Regions from separate parts of the Janthinobacterium rivuli genome, predicted to be linked through region 3. Evidence: predicted binding sites of a transcription regulator. Region 3 holds the regulator's gene; each other region holds the start of a gene.
What was found. Region 3 encodes FNR, which switches genes on or off when oxygen is low (the NO sensors DNR and NnrR bind a similar motif). Its sites were predicted from a motif close to TTGATNNNNATCAA; they were not measured.
Positions count from the first base shown of each region.

Region 1: P9875_RS13535 (FliM/FliN family flagellar motor switch protein) is a predicted target of FNR. The motif match lies at 869-882, and genes of this name have one in related genera.
Region 2: P9875_RS04875 (IPT/TIG domain-containing protein) is a predicted target of FNR. The motif match lies at 942-955, and genes of this name have one in related genera.

Region 1 is NZ_CP121464.1:2,937,008-2,939,207, forward strand. Features, by position in the region: gene fliF (flagellar basal-body MS-ring/collar protein FliF) at 1-98, opposite strand, end outside; gene P9875_RS13530 (flagellar hook-basal body complex protein FliE) at 159-497, opposite strand; gene P9875_RS13535 (FliM/FliN family flagellar motor switch protein) at 1,079-1,927, shown strand; gene P9875_RS13540 (FliM/FliN family flagellar motor switch protein) at 1,929-2,200, shown strand, end outside.
Region 2 is NZ_CP121464.1:1,077,528-1,079,727, forward strand. Features, by position in the region: gene metH (methionine synthase) at 1-437, opposite strand, end outside; gene P9875_RS04875 (IPT/TIG domain-containing protein) at 1,125-2,200, shown strand, end outside.
Region 3 is NZ_CP121464.1:290,082-292,281, reverse strand. Features, by position in the region: gene P9875_RS01235 (response regulator) at 1-375, opposite strand, end outside; gene fnr (fumarate/nitrate reduction transcriptional regulator Fnr) at 615-1,373, shown strand; gene P9875_RS01225 (FixH family protein) at 1,377-1,901, opposite strand; gene ccoG (cytochrome c oxidase accessory protein CcoG) at 1,956-2,200, opposite strand, start outside.

The sequences.
Region 1 (2,200 bases), 2.6 Mb from region 3:
CCGATGGCCAGCACGACGATGGGAACCAGGTTTTTCAGCAGGGCGGGCGGGATGGCGGGCTGGGCGCCAAGGCGCCAGCGCGCAAATGCGGACTTCATGGGGGTAATCACTTGGGATAACTTTCGCTGGGAGGCTGGGCGTGGTTCAGGGCGTGAAGATTACAGAGGCAGTTTGATGAGTTCGTCGACGGCGCCCATGACCTTGTTGCGCACTTGCATCAACATGGAGAAGGACAGGCTCGCTTCCTGGCTGGCCAGCATGGCGCCGACCATGTCGTCGCTCTTGCCGCTGTCGACGTCGCTCATTTTCTGCGCCGCCATGCGGTCGTCGCCGTTGACCTTGCCAATGGCGTCTTTCATGCTTTGCGCGAAGGAGAAGCCCGATTGTTCCGGGGCGCCGAATTGGGCGGCAGGCGCGATGCTGGCGCCCAGGGCGCGCGCGTCGTTGCTCAGTGCTGCCAGATCGGCCTTGATCAGACCTGCGAGTTCGTTGCTCATCGTGCCCTCTACTTTCAATATGCGGTGACGTATCAATCAGAAATTACTGGTGTTGCCATTCCGGCAGGCATTTCATTGAATGCCATCGCGCCCGGCCCGAATGACAGGGCCCATCAGTTTTATCAGTTGCCACACCATCCGCTCAAGCAGATTCAAACAAACCCGGCAGACCCGCGCCGATATGATTTACATGGCCATGACAACTAATAATTATCTGATAAAAGTTTCTTCTGGTGGCAATAAGGAAACTGAAAACTGCCATAAAAACCGGAATCAGGTAAGCGGAATGGCGCACTGCAAATCACTATTTTCTCGCTATAAGCTTACCTCGCGGCAACTATAAAGTAAAGAGAGGATTGCCTCAAGGAATATTGATACATGGCAATATTTAGCTTTTTCATGTATTGTTCAGCACCGTAGTCATCTAGCATGCGATACGATGCGCAATCGTTTGCTTGCGGACCAGTACCCTGGGTCAAGATGATGCTGTATTTAATTTCGGGCGATCCGTATAATTTGTTCTGCCACCGCAATACCGACATGACCACTACATGACAATCCTTACCAAGACAGATCAAACTGTGCGCCATCAAGTCCTCGATTCCTGTCTGCTTGGACGTCCTGTCCATTTGCTGCATGTATTCGGCGCCCAGCTGCGCGACGACCTGGCCGTGGCCCTGCGCCAGCCGATGAGCCGTCGCTACTGGGGCAATTTCCAGATCGACGCCGTCACCTTGTCGCGCGTGGAAAACGAGGACAGCGTGAACCGCTGGCTGAGTTTTTCCACGCCGGCCAGCCAGACGGGCTTTGCCCTCGAGCGGCAGATACTCTTGAGCGTGCTGAACTATCGCTATGGTAGTGCCGGCGCCAAGGGCGCGTTGCCCGATCCGGCGCAGGTGCGCGTGACGGCCACGGAAGAGCGCCTCGCTGTGGTGCTGGGACAACAGTTGGTCAACAGTTTGATTTCCCGCGTCCACAAGAATCTGCAAACCCTAGGCAAAAGCAGCGACATCGACACCAGTGCCGAGGTCGCCGTGCAGTCGGGCGTGCATCCGGTGCGCGGCAGCTGGATCGTCACCGTGGCGCTCAGCGACGTCGAGGCGGGGCAGAGCGGCCAGTTCTGGTTCTCGCTGGACAAGCGCCTGATGGCCGACGTGCTGCGCGGCTTGCTGCCCGAGCGCGCGCAAGCGAAGAAAGCCCTGCGCGGCAGCGTACGCCCGCTCGCGTCGCGCCTGCAAGTGACCCTGGAAGGCCGGCTCGTCAGCAAACAGGTGCAACTGGGCGCCTTGTTCGACCTGCGCGTGGGCGACGTGATTCCCGTCAGCCTCAGCCGTACCGACGTCATGCTCGACGACTCCCGTTTATTTACAGCTGCTGTTTCCGAACACAAGGGCAAGCTCTGTTTAACCTCCTTTGAAGATGTCGAATAATATGAATATGACCGATACCAACCAGAGCGAAACCCTGCTGGAAGACCTGGGCGATGACATGATCATCGAGCAGGGCGATGTGTCCGACGTGGCCAGCGGCCGTGCGCGGCGCGACATTCCGCAGATGATGCGCAAGATTCCCGTCACCCTGACCCTGGAAGTGGGCTCGGCCCGCATCTCGCTGGAAGAGTTGATGGCCATCGGCCCGGAAAGCGTGATCGAACTCGACATGCTGGCCGGCGAACCGCTGGTGATCAAGGTCAACGGCACGCC
Region 2 (2,200 bases), 790 kb from region 3:
GTGGGCCCGAGGGCGCCGGCGACGAAGCGCGGCTTGTCCGGGGTGGAATATTTATCGCAGGCGGCGCGCGCCAGTTTTGCCGCCTGCACGTTCATTTCATAGGCCAGGTGGGCCATGTGGTAATCGTCTTGCGCGATGGTCGTGGCGCCGAAGGTATTCGTTTCGATCAGGTCGGCGCCGGCCGCCAGGTAGCGCTCGTGGATTTCCTGGATGATGTGCGGCTGCGTCAGGGTCAGCAATTCATTATTGCCCTTGACGAACAGTTCGCGCGCGCCACTGTCGGCCGGCGCGGTGAAATCGATGAAGCGGCCGGCGGGGCCGCCACGGTACGCTTCTTCGTCGAGCTTGTATTGCTGGATGATCGTGCCCATCGCGCCGTCGAGAATCATGATCCGTCGCGCAAGAATGGCGCGCAAGGTGGCTTCGGTCGGGGACATGGCGGGGATCACGGTATCGTTCATTTCATGCTTTCAATAGGCAAACGGGCGGCGGCGCGGCGACAAGACAGGTACGAGGCGGATGCGGCCAGCAGGATCAGCTGACGGAGAGTGCCGGCCGGGTAGGGCAGGCAGAAGGTGGCAATCGCCTGATTTCACCGGGTCTAAAATTATACGGCATCAGGCTGCTTTGGTTTTAAGCAAAAGCGGCCGTTCGCCCCACGGCAGGCGTGGTTGCAACACATTGCAACACATCGCCCTCCGCCACGCCAGCTTCTGAAAATGACATTCCTGAAAATCTTACTCAAAACGTTAATTTTTCCGCCAAAGTTGGCAGGGAGATACTGCTCTCTAGGCTGTGGAAAAATTTCCACATTATTTGCGCCATATCAGCATATTTTTAATGAACCGAATAGCAATAGCTGCAAAGGAAAGTAATTTCGATTTAAGCCAATGCAGAGTGAAGCCAATAATGCTCAAAATAAAATTTGCCAAGAAGATATTTTAATTATTATCAAAACCAATTGAATCAAAAGCATTAATAGTTGTCTTTAGGAATCGAATTAACCCATAATATTGGTTCTTCGAAATTAAATTCTCACCAAAAGTCACCAATATGTCACATTTATCTCGTGTCCTCCCCGGCATCGCGCTGCATCAACATGGTTGCCAGCCATGAAAAACCATTTGCTTGTAGCATTGTTTGTCATGCTGGGCCTGTCCGCCTGCGGCGGCGGGGGCGGTGGTGGTGGCGACACGGTGGTGGCGACCACCTCGGGTACGCCCGTCCTGATTCCCGCCGTGACGGCCGTCTCGGCGGCGAATGTCGCCATCGGTGGCAGCCTGGTGGTGACGGGCACGAATCTGAGCCGTGTGACGGCTTTCCAGGTGGGTGGCGTGAACGTTGCCGCCAGTGCCAGCAGCGACACCAGCGTGACTCTGGCCATGCCGGGCGTGCCCGTCACGGGCGCCTTGAGCCTGGTCAGCGCCAGCGGCACGGCGGCCACCAGCTATAACGTCACTGTGTACCTGCCATTGAGCGTGGGCAGCGTCGCACCGGCGACGGGCGGTGTCGGTTCCAGCGTGACGATCACGGGCGCCGGCATGGGCGCCGTGACGGCGGTACAGTTTGGCAATGGCGCGGCGGCAACGCCGCAAAGCCAGACGGCCAGCAGCGTGACGGTGCTGGTGCCTGCGGGCGCCGCGACTGGCGCACTGACGGTGCGCGGTCCCTACAACGATGTCGCCAGCGGCGACGCGTACACGGTCCTGGCCAGCGTGGCGGTGACGTCGATCTCGTCGGTCGTCAACGGCACGACCTTGTCGGTGACGCTGCAGGGCAGCAATCTCGATCAGGTCAGCTCGGCTTCGGTGGGCAATACGCCTGCCGTCATCGTCAGCGCCAGCGCCAGCCAGCTGCTGCTGTCCGCGCCAGCCTCGGCAACGGGCAACGTGATGCTGTCGGCCGCGTCGCGCATCGCCGTGAATGCGGGCACGGTGTCGGCCTTTACCCTGGGCAGCATTGATTTCGCGCAAGTACTGAATTTGAACGCCAGCAATACAGCCTTGCGCCTGACGCGCGGCAAGCCGGCCGCCGTGCGCGTGTCCGTGCTGGGCGCGCAAGTGGGCCAGACCAGCCCGGCTGTCACCTTGAATGCGACGGCCGCCAATGGCAGCAATCTGGGCAGCATCGCGATGACGGGGCCGGCGCTCTTGCCGGCGACGAAGAACGATGACAGTTTCAACGGCAATTTCAGTGCCGT
Region 3 (2,200 bases):
AACATTGATGCCGGCGCGCCCCGGCACTTCCGGCATGTCGGCCACGACGGCGCCTTGCGCGTCGAGCACCAGCACGTCGTCGAACAGCACCAGCATCGAGCGGCGCGAATAGTATTCGCGCAATTGGGCGGGCCGGGCGATCAGTTCCGGCGGCTGCTGCCGGGCCGTCAGGGTGACGATCTGCAGCAGCATGCCCAGCTTGTCGTCGAGCTCGGCAGCGGTGCGGCTGATCAGGGATGACTGCTGGCTCAGCAGTACTCGGGTGAAGTCGTCGCGCATGTGCTGCACCTGGATCATGGTGACCAGCGCGATCATGGCGATCGAGGTCAGGCTGGTGGCCAGCGCGACTTTTGCTTTGATGCCGAGAGGCTTCATGATTTCCTTTTCAGTACCGGACGGCACAGGCGGCAAGTAATGCTGTCAGGAATTTTCCTATCAATACCCCAGCTTGGCAAGCGGCGCCGCGCAAATTGCCCTCCCCGCATGGGCTTTTGACGATGTTGCCATATAATTAAAGTCGGAACGTCGTTTATTCAGCGAAATTGCCGTGAAATTGGCACACGGCAACCCTGTATGCAGTAAACTTGTTGTTGCATTTTCTAAAAGGTACCGACATGACTGAAGCGCTACTCACTCCAACCTTGCCTACAGTGAACGTGGAAGCGTTGCGTGCGCGATGCTCGACCTGCAGCATGCATCAATTGTGCCTGCCGATGGGCCTCGATATGGGCGACATGGACAGGCTGGACCAGATCATCGGCCGCCGCCGCAAGATCGTGCGCGGCGCCTCGCTGTTCCGCATCGGCGACTCGTTCCAGAACCTGTACGCGATCCGCCTGGGGCACTTCAAGACGTACCAGATCAATCCCGGTGGCGAAGAGCAGGTGACGGGCTTTCAGATGGCCGGCGAACTGCTGGGCATGGACGCCATCAGCGCCGACCGCCACCACTGTAATGCGGTGGCGCTGGAAGACAGCGAAGTGTGTGAAATCCCGTTTTCCAGCCTGGAACAATTGCTGGGCAATATGCCGACCCTGCTGCGCCATTTCCACCGCATGATGAGTCAGGAAATCACGCGCGAGCAAAGCGTCATGCTATTGCTGGGCAATATGCAGGCGACGCAGCGTTTTGCCGCCTTCATCGTCAACCTGGCGTCGCGCTATGAAGCGCGCGGCTATTCGAGCAGCAAATTCCAGCTGCGCATGTCGCGCGAGGAAATCGGCAACTACCTGGGCCTGACCATCGAAAGCGTCAGCCGCCTGCTGTCGAAGTTCAAGAAGGAAGGCTGGCTGCGCGTCTCGAACCGAGAAATTGAAATCTTGCAGCCGGCAAAATTGAAGGCCATCACGGCCGGTACCGACGTCTGCAAATAAGGCCTACAGCTCTTCATCGGCGTGCAGCGCGATGCTGCGTTGCAGCGGCCAGGTCCAGATGCCGGACAGGCGCCACTCGCGTTTGTCGTTTTCCACCAGCACTTGCCAGCGGCTGCGCTCGAGCATCGGCAGCGCCACCGAGAAATTGCCGGCCGCATCGGGCCGCACCAGCAGCTTGATGTCCTTTTCCGGCAGGGTCGCATGCGCCAGGTGCAGCTGCAGCGGACCCTGGTAAGCTTTGCCGAAGCTGTGCACGGAACCACTGAGGCGCGCTGACGCCACGTCGTAGGACAAGCTGGTAGCCATCGCCAGGTCGCTGGCGATCGTGTCGCGCTTCAAATCCTGGTTGATCGCCTTGCCCTGCTTGTAATAGTCGCCCACCACCAGCGCATCGGGCTGCGTAAACGCGATATAGCCCATGAAGCTGCCGACGACCACGGACAGGCCGGGACCGATCATCAGCAGCCATGGCCAGCGATGCTTGTACCACGGTGCAACGGGAGGCTGCAGTTTCAGACTGTCGGACATGGTATTTCTCCTGTGTAAACGGCCAGTCCCCATGCGGGAACCGGCCTTCCTGCTTTAACGCGGCACGATGAATACCGCGCTTTCGCGCACATGCAGCGAGGGGTTGTCCAGCGATTGCAATTCGATCGCAATCTTGTTCGAACCCTTCTCGCCGACGCCGTGCGGCACGCGCAGGCGGATCGGCCAGCCCAGCGTTTCCGTCGGCTGCAAGGTCACTTCTTCACGCGTCAGCAAGGTCAGGCCCGGCAAGCCGGAAGCGCTGATCTTGAAATGCTGGCTTTGCTCGGACGTGTTCATGA